DNA from 3 places in the Oryzobacter faecalis genome. Region 1 is predicted to be linked to each of the others. Evidence: riboswitches for the same ligand, from Rfam matches in the RefSeq annotation. Region 1 holds a riboswitch; each other region holds the start of a gene.

Region 1 (4,567 bases):
GGTCGGTGTAGGACAACGAGGTGATGTCGTTGCCCGCGCCGTCGATGTCGACGATGTCGATGCCGACGCCGGCGGCGCCGGTCCCGAACGTGCCGGTGAAGGTGAGGAACGCGGTGACGTCCTTCGTCGTGCCGACGGCCACCTCGGCGATGCGCTCGTCCTTCATCGTCCCGTCGTCCCAGACACGGAACGCGACGCGGTCGAAGCCACCCACGTCGTTCGTCGTGCCGGTGATGTTCGCGTCGATGCGGTACTCGTTGCGAGCGCAGCTCGCGTTGACGAACTGCTTGCCCTCGATGTGGTGCGTGTTGAGCGTCGCGGCGAGCACGGGTGCCGCGCCGGCCACCGTCACCGCAGCGGCCGCGACGCCGGCCAGAGCCGCCGTCCTCGCCCGCGTGATCCCTGAGTGCGCCATGAGTCGCCTCTTCCTCCGGCCCTGCGTCCGGATCCCCGGGGTGGCCCTGCACCACCCACGTGGCACCAAGGAGTCCCGGGACCGGGCGCGTGATACCGGCCGGAAGGGTCTCGACGCGGGCGCGCGGCCCTACCAGGGGAGGGCGGGGTCCAGCTCGCGCGGGTCGTCGACGGGGACCCAGCCCTCGCCCTCGACCTCGACGTACTCCGCGCCCGGGCCCTCCGCCGCGAGCTGTGCGACCGCCCGGACCAGCCGCTCGACGTGCTCCTCGGTCGTCGCGAGCCCGGCGCTCGCGCGGACCGCGGTGGCGTGCGGGAGGTCGGCGTCGTCCTCCTCGAGGAGGGCGTCGACGAGCAGGTGCGCGCAGAACTTGCCGGCGCGCACGCCGATGCCGTGCTCGGCCGACAGGGCCGCCGCGACGAGGTGGCTGTCGAGCCCCTCGACGGTGAAGGTGACGACGGGGCCACGCTCGTGGTCCTCGCCGAACAGGCTGTAGGTCGTGACGCCGTCGACCGCGCGCAGGCCGGTCAGGAGGGCCTCGGTGAGCCGCTCCTCGTGGTCGGCGATGACGGCGCGGTGCTCGCGGATCGTGGCGCAGGCGGCCGCGAGGGCGACGGCTCCGAGGACGTTGGGGCTGCCCGCCTCGTGGCGCGCGGCTCCGGTCGTCCACCGGGTGCCCCGCTCGCTGACGGCGGCCGTGGCGCCCCCGCCGGCGAGGTAGGGCCTGGCGGCGTCCAGCCAGTCCCGGCGGCCGGCGAGGACGCCGGTGCCGTAGGGGGCGTGCACCTTGTGCCCGGAGAACGCGACCCAGTCGACGCCGAGGGCGCCGAGGTCGATGACGCGGTGCGCGGCGGACTGCGCGGCGTCGAGGACGACGCGCGCCCCGTGCCGCTTCGCGACGGTGGTGAGGCGCTCGACCGGCCAGAGCTCGCCGGTCACGTTCGAGGCCGCCGTGAGAACGACGAGCGCCTGGCGCGGGCGGCGGGCGGTGCCGCGCGGCAGGTGGCGCAGCGCGTCCTCGAGCAGGGCCTCGGCGTCGGCGGGGGTGGCCGGGACCGGGAGGCGGTGGGTGTCACGGGCGCGCCACGGCAGGAGCGTCGCGTGGTGCTCGGAGGAGAAGACGACGACGTCGGTGTCGCGCGGGAGGGCCCGGGCGAGGAGGTTGAGCGAGTCGGTGGTGTTGCGGGTGAAGACGACGAGGTCGTCCTCGCGGGCGCCGACGAAGCGGGCGACCTCCTCGCGGGCGGCCTCGTAGTGCGCGCTCGTCACCCGGCTGAGCCAGCCGGTGCCGCGGTGGACGCTGCTGTAGGTGGCCGAGGCGGTCTCGACGGCGCGGGCGACCCGCTGCAGCGCCGGCGTGGAGGCGGCGTGGTCGAGGTTGGCGTGGTCGAGGTGGTCACCGCTGAGGGTCGGGACGAGGTCGGCCCGGACCACGGCGGGCAGGCGGTCCGGGACGGCGTGCAGCCACGGGCGGCGGTGGAACGAGGGAGGGGTGCTGGCGATCGACACGGTGTGCTCCGACGGTCTCGGTGGACCTCGGGTGCTCCCGGGATCCGCGCTTGCCGGCGCCGAAGGGTCGCCGACCAGGTCGTCACCCGGAGCACCCCACCGCGGAGGAGGGTTGCTGGCCAGCGAGCCGGGGCTTGTCACTGGCACTCATGACCTACGCCGACGAGTGTAGGAGCGCGGGCCGCACGGGCCCCATCCGGGGTCCACGACCCGAGACGCGGCCGGGGAGCCGGTCCCCCACCGTCGTGGGGAGGCCGGCCCGGGTCATGACCCGGGCCGGCCTCCCCACGGCGAGCCGTTCCGTCAGGCGGGCACGACGTTGACGAGCTTCGGGGCGCGGACGATGACGGTGCGCACCCCGTTCTCCAGCGCGGCCTGCACCTTCGGGCTGGCGAGGGCCAGCTCGCGCAGCGCGTCCTCGGTGATGTCGGACGGCACCTCGAGGCGGTCGCGCACCTTGCCCCGGACCTGGACGACGCACGTCACGGTGTCCTCGACGAGCAGCGCCGGGTCGGCCACGGGGAACGCCTCGTGGACGAGCGACTCCTCGTGCCCGAGCCGCGCCCACAGCTCCTCCGCGATGTGCGGCGCGAGCGGGGCGACCATGAGGACGAGCGTCTCGGCGGCCTCGCGCGGCACCCCGCCCTCGCGCTTGGTGAGGGCGTTGTTGAGCTCGGTGAGGCGGGCGATCGCCGTGTTGAAGCCGAGCGAGCCGTAGTCCGTGCGGACGGCGTCGATGGTGCGGTGCAGGATGCCGGCGGTCGCGTCGTCGAGCGGCTCGTCGACGACCGTGACGGCACCGGTCTCCTCGTCGACGACGTTGCGCCACAGCCGCTGCAGGAAGCGCTGGCTGCCGACGACGGCACGGGTGTCCCAGGGCTTGCTCTGCTCCAGCGGGCCCAGGCCCATCTCGTAGAGGCGGAACGTGTCGGCCCCGTACGCCGCGTACATCTCGTCGGGACTGACCATGTTCTTCAGGCTCTTGCCGATCTTCCCGAACTCGCGGGTCACCGGCTGCCCCTGCCACGTGAAGGTGCCGTCGGCGCCCTCCTCGACCTCCCTGGCCTCGACCGGCTGGCCGCGGTCGTCGCGGTAGGCGGCGGCCTGGATGTAGCCCTGGCTGAAGTAGGTGCGGAACGGCTCGTCGGAGCTCAGGTGCCCCAGGTCGTGCAGGACCTTGTGCCAGAACCGCGCGTAGAGCAGGTGGAGCACGGCGTGCTCGACACCGCCGACGTAGAGGTCGACGCCGCCGGGGTCGCGGGTACCGGGGGCGGCGGTGGCGACGGGCTCGGGGCGCGGGCCCATCCAGTAGGACTCGTTCTCGGGGTCGACGAGGGCGTCGGCGTTGTCGGGGTCGAGGTAGCGCAGGTAGTACCAGCAGGACCCCGCCCAGTTGGGCATCGTGTTCGTCTCGCGGCGGTACCGGCGCCGGCCCCGGCCGTCACCGAGGTCGAGCTCGACCTCGACCCACTCCTCCACCCGCGACAGCGGCGGCTCGGGCTCGCTGTGCGCGTCCTCGGGGTCGTAGGTCTTCGGGCTGTAGTCGGGCACGTCGGGCAGCTCGACCGGCAGCATCGACTCCGGCACGGCGTGCGCGACGCCGTCCTCGTCGAAGACCACGGGGAACGGCTCGCCCCAGTAGCGCTGCCGGGAGAACAGCCAGTCGCGCAGCTTGTAGCTGACCGTGGCGTCGCCGATGCCCGTGGCGGAGAGCCACTCGGTGATGGCCGCCTTGGCGTCGGTGACCCCGAGCCCGTCGAGGCTGAGCTGCGCGTTGGCGGAGTTGACGGCGGGGCCGTCGCCGGTGAAGGCGGTCGTCTCGTCGTGTCCCTCGCTCGGCTGGACCGTGCGGATGATCGGCAGGTCGAAGGCGGTGGCGAAGTCCCAGTCGCGCTCGTCCTGGCCGGGGACGGCCATGATCGCGCCGGTGCCGTAGCCCATGAGGACGTAGTCGGCGACGAACACCGGGATGGTCGTGCCGGTCACCGGGTTGACCGCCCAGCCGCCGGTGAAGACCCCCGTCTTGTCCTTGCCCTCGGTCTGCCGCTCGACGTCGCTCTTGCGGGAGGCGGCGCGGCGGTAGGCGTCGACGGCCTCGGCCGGGGTGGCTGCGCTGCCGGTCCAGGCGTCCTTCGTGCCCTCGGGCCAGCCGTCGGCCGGGACGAGCTCGTCGACGAGCGGGTGCTCGGGCGCGAGGACCATGAAGGTCGCGCCGAACAGGGTGTCGGGACGGGTCGTGAAGACCTCGATGCCGGTGCCAGGCGCGGCGGGGACGCCCACGGCCTCCTCGCCGGTCGGCACGCCCTGCGCGGCGATCGGGAACGTCACGCGGGCGCCGTGGCTGCGGCCGATCCAGTTGCGCTGCATCAGCTTGACCTTCTCGGGCCAGTCGACCCGGTCGAGGTCGTCGGCGAGGCGGTCGGAGTAGGCGGTGATGCGCATCATCCACTGGCGCAGGTTGCGCCGGAACACCGGGAAGTTGCCGCGCTCGGAGCGGCCCTCGTTGGTGACCTCCTCGTTGGAGAGCACCGTGCCCAGGCCCGGGCACCAGTTGACCGGCGCCTCGCTCGTGTAGGCCAGGCGCTGCCCGTCGATGATCGCGGCTCGCTCGGCGTCGGACAGGTCGTCCCAGCCGCGGCCGTC
Region 2 (4,567 bases), 120 kb from region 1:
CGAGGGCGTCCTCGGGGTGCTCGGGATGGCCGACGACGCGATGGTCCTCGGCTGGCTCGCGACCCAGCTCGTCGAGGAGACCGAGGCGTTCCTCGCCTGGGAGCGGGGGCGCGGCCAGGGCCCGTCGGCGTCCGGCCGCACCGTCCCCGGCGACGTCGTGCGCTGAGTCGTCCGCCCCGTCGTCCACAGGCCCTCGTCGGTGAGGGCGCTGTCCACAGGTTCGAACCGACCCTCGCGCCGCGCCCCTGCGGCGACGAGCGTGGTCGGCATGACAGCAGACATCACGCTCCGGGGGCCCGACGAGGTCATCGCGGTCCTGCCCTACCAGCTCGGCTACCACCTGCACGACTGCGTCGTCGCGGTCGCCCTGCGCGGTCGCACGATGGGAATGGTCGCGCGAGCCGACCTCCCACCCGACGAGCTCGCCGAGGACGTCGCGGGCTCGCTCGTCGGCCCGCTCCTGCGCGACGGGGCGTCGGCGGTGGTCGTCGTCGCGTGGGAGGACGTGGCCGACGCGTCCGCGCCGGTCACCCTCGCCCTCGTCGAGGCGCTCGAGCGGGCGGGGGTCGAGGTCCTCGACGTGGCGGTCGTGCGCGACGGCCGCCGCTACTCGCCGGGGTGCTCGCCGCCGTGCTGCCCGGCCGACGGTGAACCGCTGCGCGACCCCACGACGGTCCCCGCGGTCGCCGACCTCGTCGCGCTCGGACGCGCGCCGCTCGAGGGCCGCGACGCCGTCGCACGGCTGGTCGACCCCGGGCCGGGGGCACAGGAGGTCGGCCGGGTCGTCGCGCACCGCGCCACCCGACGGCCCGGCCGCCGACGGTGGGCCCGGGCCTGGGCCGAGGTCCTCGCCGTCTCGCGGTCCGGCCCGCCGCGCCCCGAGGCGGTGGCCGACGCGGTGCTCTCGCTCGCGGACGTCCCGTGGCGCGACGGCGTGGTCGCGTGGCTCTCGCCCGGTGTCCTGCCGTTCAGCGAGGTCGACGACGAGGTGCTGCGGCACCTGCGGTCCTCGGTGCCCAGGTGGTTCCCCGTCGGTGGCCGCCCGGCGGTCCGCACCACGGAGCGACCCGACCTCGCGACCCGCCTGGTCGAGGTGTGCCGCGCGGTCCCGGACTCCTGTTCCGCGGAGGCGGTCGCGGTGTGCACGGTCACGGCGCACGTCGCCTGGGCCGAGGGCGACGGCGCGCTCGCCCGCGCGGCCCTCGACCGGGCGGAGCGGCTCGACCCCGGCTACCGACTCGCCCACCTCCTGCGCCGGCTGGTCGACGCCGGCGTGCGGATCCCCCGCGGCCGGGGGCGCCCGCGCGGGGGCACCGAGCTGCGCCCGGTCGGCTGAGCCGGTGACCGCGTTCCGGACGTGGCGGACGGCGCGAGGGGGTGCTCGGTACCATGGACGCCGGTCCTGAGTCCCAGCGTCAAACCCCGGTTTGCTGGGCGGCAACCCTCCTCGCGGTGGGGTGCCCCGGGTGACGACCTGGTCGCACCGCCCGGTGCGGCAAGCGCGAGCACCGAGGAGCATTCCTGATGACGGCCACCCCGACGCGGACCACCGCAGCGGTCTGGCGCCCCGGCGACCCCGTCGGCGACCGGAAGTTCGCCGTCATCGGGGACCTCGCCCTCGAGCGCGGCGGCGTGCTGCCGGCCGTCACCGTCGCGTACGAGACGTGGGGGACCCTCTCGCCGAGCGGCGACAACGCCGTCCTCGTCGAGCACGCCCTCACCGGCGACAGCCACGTCGTCGGCGAGACCGGCCCCGGGCACGTCTCGCCCGGGTGGTGGCCCGGCCTCATCGGCCCCGGAGCGCCGCTCGACACCGACCGGCTCTTCGTCGTCGCGAGCAACGTCCTCGGCGGGTGCCAGGGCACGACCGGCCCGGCGTCCGCCGACCCCGACGGACGGGCGTGGGGCGGGCGGTTCCCGTTCATCACGATCCGCGACCAGGTCGCGGCCGAGGCGGCGCTCGCCGACGTGCTCGGCATCCGGCGCTGGCGCGGCGTCCTCGGCGGGTCGATGGGCGGCATGCGGGCGCTCGAGTGGGCGACCGGCCACCCCGACCGGGTCGAGCGCTGCCTCGTCGTCGCCTCGACGCCGTACGCGACCGCCGACCAGGTCGCCTGGTGCCAGCCGCAGCTCCTCGCCATCCGCACCGACCCGGCGTACCGCGGCGGCGACTACTACGGCACCGGCGAGGGCCCGACGACCGGCATGGGCATCGCCCGTCGCATCGCCCACACGACGTACCGCCACGAGGCCGAGCTCGACGAGCGTTTCGGGCGCCGGCCGCGCAAGGGCGAGGACCCGCTCGGGGGCGGTGGGCGCTACGACGTCGAGAGCTACCTCGACCACCACGCGGCCAAGCTGTCCCGGAGGTTCGACCCCAACAGCTACGTCGTCCTCACCGAGGCGATGAACAGCCACGACGTCGGGCGCGGCCGTGGGGGAGTCGCGGCGGCGCTCAACCGGTTCGACGGCCTGCTCCACGTCGCCGGGGTCACGACCGACCGGCTCTACCCCATGCGGCTGTCGCAGGAGATGGCCGCGGCACGCCCGGGGACCGGGCTGTCCGTCGTCACCTCGCGACACGGCCACGACGGCTTCCTCGTCGAGACCGAGCAGGTGGGCGCGCTGATCCACGAGGTGCTGGGAAGCCGCTGAGCAGCCGCTGCGGTACGGTCGGGGCGTCGGACACCGTTCGTTCGCCCCAGGAGGACATCGTGACCATCGTCGTCGGGTTCGTTCCCACCAAGGAGGGGCGCGCGGCCCTCGCGCGAGCGGTCGAGGAGGCGAGGACCCGCCAGACGACGCTCGTCGTCATCAACTCCAACCGCGGTGGCCGTGACTTCGACGACGACACCACGAAGGCCGCCGAGGCCGAGCTCCAGCGGGCCCAGGACGAGCTGACGAGCGACGGGCTCACCGTCGAGGTCCGCCAGCTGGTCCGGGGCAACGAGCCCGCCGAGGACCTCATCGCCGTCGCCACCGAGACCGACGCCGACCTCATCGTCATCGGCCTGCGGCGCCGTACGCCCGTCGGCAAGCTGATCCTCGGCTCGAACGCCCAGCGCATCCTGCTCGACGCCCCCTGCGCGGTGCTGGCCGTCAAGGCCTGACACCGCCCGTCCGGCACCGTCCCCCGGGGAATCCGGAAAGCCCTCGAGGCGTTGTCACACCGCGCCCGTTCCCCCGGCGATGTGCCTCCACCCGGCCCGCCGATTTATAATGTCACTGCGCACCTGGTTCTGACCCGCCGAGCACGACGCCGGCACGGATGACGGGGTGCCGCACCAGGACCTTCCCCGCCGCCTCCGGAGCCCACCCCCCGTGTGCCCCGGAGCCGGCTTCCCGCGACGAAAGGTAGTCGGTGTCGCCTGTGTCCACGAAGCCCTCCCAGCCCAGCGCACTCCCGCCGGAGTTCTCCCACCAGGCTCTGCAGTCCCTCGTGCGCCAGGGGAGGACGACGGGCTCGGTCACGGGTGAGCAGGTCGCCGACGCGATGCGGGCCGCCGAGGTCACGCCCTCGCGTGGACGGGTGGTCCTCCGCGCGCTCGGCGAGCAGGGCATCACCGTCGCCATGGACCTGAGCACCGCCGTGGCCGCGGCGACCTCGACCGCCAAGAAGACGGCGTCGGCGTCCACGGCCAAGAAGGCGGCCCCCGCCAAGAAGGCCGCGACCGCCACCAAGGCGGCCGCCGCGAAGACGGCGACGACCAAGACCGCCGCCGCGAAGGCGACGACGACGAAGAAGGCCGCCTCCGCCGCGGCCGGGGCGGACGCGCCCGCCGCGAAGGCGCCGGCGAAGAAGGCCGCGACGAAGAAGGCCGCGAGCAAGGCCACCTCGGCCGCCGCGGCCAAGGACGCCGACGGCGACGAGGACGCCCCCGAGGACCTCGAGGACGTCGTGGTCGACGAGGTCGTCGACGAGCCCGCTGACACCGAGCTCGAGGGCGCCGCCGCCGAGGGCGCGACCGAGGGCGACGACGACTCCGACGAGGAGAAGAAGCCCGCCGCCGAGGGCGAGCCCGAGTCCGAGGACGCCGGCTTCGTCATCCGCGACGACGACGAGGACGACGCACCGGTCCAGCAGGTCGTCACCGCCGGCGCGACCGCCGACCCGGTCAAGGACTACCTCAAGCAGATCGGCAAGGTCGCCCTCCTCAACGCCGAGCAGGAGGTCGAGCTCGCCAAGCGCATCGAGGCCGGTCTGTTCGCCGAGGAGAAGCTCAACGCCGGCGAGAAGATCGACATGAAGCTCAAGCGTGAGCTGTGGTGGATCGCCCAGGACGGGAAGAAGGCCAAGAACCATCTCCTCGAGGCCAACCTGCGACTCGTCGTCAGCCTCGCGAAGCGCTACACCGGCCGCGGCATGCTCTTCCTCGACCTCATCCAGGAGGGCAACCTCGGCCTGATCCGCGCGGTCGAGAAGTTCGACTACACCAAGGGCTACAAGTTCTCGACGTACGCGACGTGGTGGATCCGCCAGGCGATCACCCGCGCCATGGCCGACCAGGCCCGCACCATCCGCATCCCGGTGCACATGGTCGAGGTCATCAACAAGCTGGCCCGCGTG
Region 3 (4,567 bases), 100 kb from region 1:
CTTCAGCGCGTCATCGTGGGTCGCGGTCGCGCTCGGCGGGCGGGTCGCCCGCGACGGACGGGGTGACGGCTCGCGACGCTCCCTCGAGCGTCATCCCCGCGACGTACATGCGCCGCGCACCGGGGCCGTTCGCGCTGGCCAGCCGCCAGTCGTCGAGGACCTTCCGCCGCACCGCGTCCTCGGCAGACGCGCGCGCCCGGTGCGCCGCGTCCCGCGCGGAGGCAGCCGCCCTGTCACGCACCGACGCCCCGGGCGGGTGGACGAGCCGCGGCACCGGTGGGCCGCCGAGCAGGGCGCTCGGCGTCCCGCGCTCGGGCACCCCCGCGAGGGCCGTGCGCACGGCCTCGCGCCTGGCCCGGACGGAGGCGGTGACCCCCGCGGCCACGCGCTGGCCGGACGTGAGGCCGCCGGAGGTGCGGACGCCCGCGGCGGTGAGCTCGGCGCCCGCGGTGGCCCCCCGCTTGAGGACCCGCCCCACGCCCCCGGTCGAGGCCAGGGCAGCCCGGGTGGCGAGTGCGCGGGCGTCGCCCTCGCCGTAGGCCAGGAGGAGGAGCGCGTCGGCTCCGGTGCCCACCCAGTCGCCGGCGACGGCGACGGGCGCCAGCTCAGGCGCCGCGAGGGCGACGGGGGCCAGCTCCGCGACGTGGGCCCCGCCCGTGCTGAGCCGGGCGAGCAGGCGGTAGGGCCCCGGGTCCCTGAGCGCGTCCTCGGCGAGCGCGCGCACGACGCGGGCGACCCGGGCGTCGACCGCGCGGAACCGTTCGAGCGCCGCGGCGTGCCGGTCGCGGGCCCGCTGCTGCGCGCCGACCTGCTCGCGCTGCAGGTGCCGGACGACGAGGAGCGCGGGGTCGTCCTCGGTGGCGCCGGCCGCCACGAGCGCGGCGGCACGGTCCTCGAGCAGGACGTAGGCGCCGGCGGCGGTGTCGTCGTCGCGCACGGCCGGACCGATGACGGCCTGCGCCGCCCCCATCGCCTCCGCGAGCTCGTCGAGGGCGGCGACCGCTCCGACGAACCGCTCGGCGACCGCGCGGAGCACCACCGGGACCTCCCCGACCCGGGCCCCGAACGCGTCCCCGGCGCACCCCTGCCACGCCGCGTCGTCGCGGAGGCGCACGAGGGTTTCGGCCATCGCGAGCAGCCGACCACCGGTGCCAGCCAGCGCACGGGCGAGCAGGTGCACGGCAGCCGGGTTCCCGGGCAGCGGGTGCAGCGGCGGGCTCACCATGAGCCTCCGCGGAGCGCCCGCTCGGTGGCGTCCTCGACGTCGAGGTAGGCGTCCCCCGCCGCGAGCGCCGCCTCGCCCAGCGCGACGAGCGACTCGGCGAGCGCGAGCCGGGACCGCCGCCACCCGCCGAGCAGCTCCTCGACCGCGGGACCCGTCTCCCCCGGCCCGAGCGCCCAGCGCTCGGCGGAGACGTCACCGACCTGCGCGAGGTGGAGCCCGGCCTCGTGCAGCGCCACCCCGAGCGCGGCGACCTCCTCGGCGTCGACCCGGTACCTCGTCATCACCCCACGCTAGGTGGCCGGTCCGACCCGGCCGACCGGTTGTCCACAGCCCCGAAGGGCGACGGTGAGGGCCGATGGGCCCGCGGTCCCCCACGCCGAGCGAACGTGGGTGGAGATCGTCGGCCGGCCGACGATCTCCACCCACGTTGCGGGATGCGGCCGGGGGCCGCCCGCGTGCCGTCAGACGGACTGGCCCGCGAGGTCGGCGGGCTGCTCGGCACCGAGGTCACCGCTCGACGACCCGTCGCCGGCGGCAGCCGCGAAGCCGGCATCGAGGTCGGCGATGATGTCGGGCAGCGACTCGATGCCGACCGCCAGCCGGACCAGGCCCGGCGTCACCCCGGCGGCGAGGCGGTCCTCGTCACCGCCCTGGCTGTGGGTGGTGGACGCCGGGTGGATCGCCAGCGAGCGGACGTCGCCGATGTTGGCGACGTGGCTGTGCAGCGAGAGCCCCTCGACGAAGCGCTGCCCGGCCTCGAGGCCACCCGCGATCTCGAACGCGAGCACCGCACCGGCGCCCTTGGGCGCGTACTTGTCAGCGAGCACCTTGCCCGGCTGGTCGTCGAGCGAGGCCCACCGCACGGCCTCCACCTGCGGGTGCGCCTGGAGGTACGCGGCGACGTGGTGGGCGTTCTCGACGTGACGCTCGACCCGAAGGCTCAGGGTCTCCAGACCCTGCGCGATGAGGAAGGCGTTGAACGGCGAGATGGCCGACCCGAGGTCGCGGAGGAGCTGGACCCGCGCCTTGAGGATGTAGGCGAGGTTCGCGCCGAGGATGCCGCCCACGCCGAGGTCGCGCGCGAACACCAGCCCGTGGTAGCTCTCCTCGGGGGTGTTGTAGTTCGGGAACCGCTCGGGGTCCTTGCCGTAGTCGAAGGTGCCGGCGTCGACGATGACGCCCGCGATCGACGTGCCGTGGCCACCGAGGTACTTCGTCGCGGAGTGGATGACGACGTCGGCGCCCCACTCGATCGGGCGGATGAGGTACGGCGTCGCGATCGTGTTGTCGACGACGAGCGGGACCCCGACCTCGTGCGCGACCCCGGCCACGCCCTCGATGTCGAGGAGCTCGGCCTTGGGGTTGGCGATCGTCTCGCCGAAGAAGGCCTTCGTGTTGGGGCGCACCGCCGCTCGCCACGCGTCGAGGTTCGTGTGGTCCTCGACGAACGTGACGTCGATCCCGAGCTTCCGGAAGGTGAACTTCAGCAGGTTGACGGTGCCGCCGTAGAGGGCGGCGCTGGAGACGATGTGGTCCCCGGCCTCCGCGACGTTGAGCAGCCCGATCGTCGTGGCCGCCTGCCCCGACGACACCAGGAGGGCGGCCACGCCACCCTCCAGCGCCGCGATCCGCTGCTCGACGGCGTCCTGCGTCGGGTTCATGATCCGCGTGTAGATGTTGCCGAACTCCTTGAGCGCGAACAGGTTCGCGGCATGCGTCGTGTCGTTGAAGACGTACGACGTCGTCTGGTAGATCGGCAGGGCGCGGGCGCCCGTGGCGCTGTCGGGGATCTGCCCCGCGTGCACCTGCCTGGTCTCGAAGCCCCACTGCGAGGGGTCGGTCATGGTTCTCTCCCAAGTCTCGGGTGGCCGGGCCGCGGCCCGACGCACGCACTGTCGTGTCGGTGCGGGCCTCCCGGGGCGGAGTCCCGCGCTTGCGCGCGACGGGTGTCGCGCGCCAGGTCCTCACCCGGGGCACCCCACCGCGGGAGGAGGGTTGCCGGCCAGCGAGCCGGGGCTTGGCGCTGGCGCTCATGACCTGCACCGAGGATACGTCGGCCGCCGAGGGCGGTCACCGGGGTCCGGTCGGACGTCTCACGCTGCGGGCGTCCTCCGCCGGCCCGGGTCCCGGGACGACGCCCCACGAGCACCTGGGCACCCGACACCGGCGTCCGGGGTGTTGGATGGAGGGCATGACGTTCCACGCTGACGAGTACAAGGCGGCCGCGGGCCGCTACCGCGCCGGGATGCCGTACCGCCGGGTCGGCCGCTCCGGGCTCGACCTGCCCGCGGTGTCGCTGGGCCTGTGGCACAACTTCGGCGACGACGTCCCCCTCGAGCGGCAGCAGGCGACGCTGCGGCGGGCCTTCGACCGCGGTGTCACGCACTTCGACCTCGCGAACAACTACGGCCCGCCCTACGGGTCCGCCGAACGCAACTTCGGCACGATCTTCGCCCGCGACTTCCGCCCCTACCGCGATGAGCTCGTCATCTCCTCCAAGGCCGGGTACGACATGTGGCCCGGCCCGTACGGCCAGGGCGGCGGCTCACGGAAATACGTCATCGCCTCGGCCGACCAGTCCCTGAAGCGGATGGGCCTGGACTACGTCGACATCTTCTACTCGCACCGCTTCGACGAGACGACCCCCCTCGAGGAGACGATGGGCGCGCTCGACTCCCTCGTCCGCGCGGGCAAGGCCCTCTACGTCGGGATCTCGTCGTACTCGGGCGCCCGCACCCGCGAGGCCGTCGCCATCCTCCGTGAGATGGGCACGCCGCTGCTCATCCACCAGCCGTCCTACTCGATGCTCAACCGCTGGATCGAGGAGGACCTGCTCGACGTCGTCGGCGCCGAGGGCGTCGGCCTCATCGCGTTCTCGCCGCTCGCGCAGGGGATGCTCACCAACAAGTACCTCAAGGGCATCCCCGAGGGTTCCCGTGCGGCACAGGGGAAGTCGCTCGACCCGAAGCTGCTCACCGACGAGTCGCTCAAGCACGTCCGCGCCCTCGACCGGATGGCGAAGGCCCGCGGCCAGTCCCTCGCGCAGATGGCGCTGGCCTGGGCGCTGCGCGACGAGCGCGTCACGTCCGTGCTCATCGGGGCCAGCTCGGTCGCCCAGCTCGACGACTCCCTCGACGCGGTGAAGAACCTCAGGTTCTCGGCCGAGGAGCTCGCGAAGATCGACAAGCACGCGGTCGAGGCCGGCATCAACCTGTGGAAGACCTCGAGCAGCAGGTGAGTTGCACCCCGACATGAGCGAGAACGACACCGACTACCGTCCGAGCCCCACCGGCTGGGTCCGCCGGCAGGTCGAGGCCATCGAGGCCGCCGGCGACACCGGCG

The links. Region 1 has a riboswitch for S-adenosylmethionine ahead of ACK8HX_RS01965 (aminotransferase class V-fold PLP-dependent enzyme). Riboswitches for the same ligand answer to the same signal wherever they lie in the genome.
Region 2: another riboswitch for S-adenosylmethionine. It lies ahead of metX (homoserine O-acetyltransferase MetX); the one in region 1 lies ahead of ACK8HX_RS01965 (aminotransferase class V-fold PLP-dependent enzyme).
Region 3: another riboswitch for S-adenosylmethionine. It lies ahead of ACK8HX_RS02530 (bifunctional o-acetylhomoserine/o-acetylserine sulfhydrylase); the one in region 1 lies ahead of ACK8HX_RS01965 (aminotransferase class V-fold PLP-dependent enzyme).

Annotation. Positions count from the first base shown of each region.
Region 1 is NZ_JBKOFW010000001.1:417,240-421,806, reverse strand. It holds gene ACK8HX_RS01970 (cell wall-binding repeat-containing protein) at 1-415, opposite strand, end outside; gene ACK8HX_RS01965 (aminotransferase class V-fold PLP-dependent enzyme) at 545-1,924, opposite strand; SAM riboswitch class IV at 1,966-2,079, opposite strand; gene leuS (leucine--tRNA ligase) at 2,228-4,567, opposite strand, start outside.
Region 2 is NZ_JBKOFW010000001.1:533,988-538,554, forward strand. It holds gene ACK8HX_RS02565 (YkvA family protein) at 1-166, shown strand, start outside; gene ACK8HX_RS02570 (DUF4192 domain-containing protein) at 269-1,336, shown strand; SAM riboswitch class IV at 1,399-1,508, shown strand; gene metX (homoserine O-acetyltransferase MetX) at 1,525-2,655, shown strand; gene ACK8HX_RS02580 (universal stress protein) at 2,715-3,110, shown strand; gene ACK8HX_RS02585 (RNA polymerase sigma factor) at 3,371-4,567, shown strand, end outside.
Region 3 is NZ_JBKOFW010000001.1:521,567-526,133, reverse strand. It holds gene ACK8HX_RS02540 (hypothetical protein) at 11-1,222, opposite strand; gene ACK8HX_RS02535 (hypothetical protein) at 1,219-1,506, opposite strand; gene ACK8HX_RS02530 (bifunctional o-acetylhomoserine/o-acetylserine sulfhydrylase) at 1,687-3,069, opposite strand; SAM riboswitch class IV at 3,150-3,263, opposite strand; gene mgrA (L-glyceraldehyde 3-phosphate reductase) at 3,417-4,463, shown strand; gene ACK8HX_RS02520 (nitroreductase family deazaflavin-dependent oxidoreductase) at 4,477-4,567, shown strand, end outside.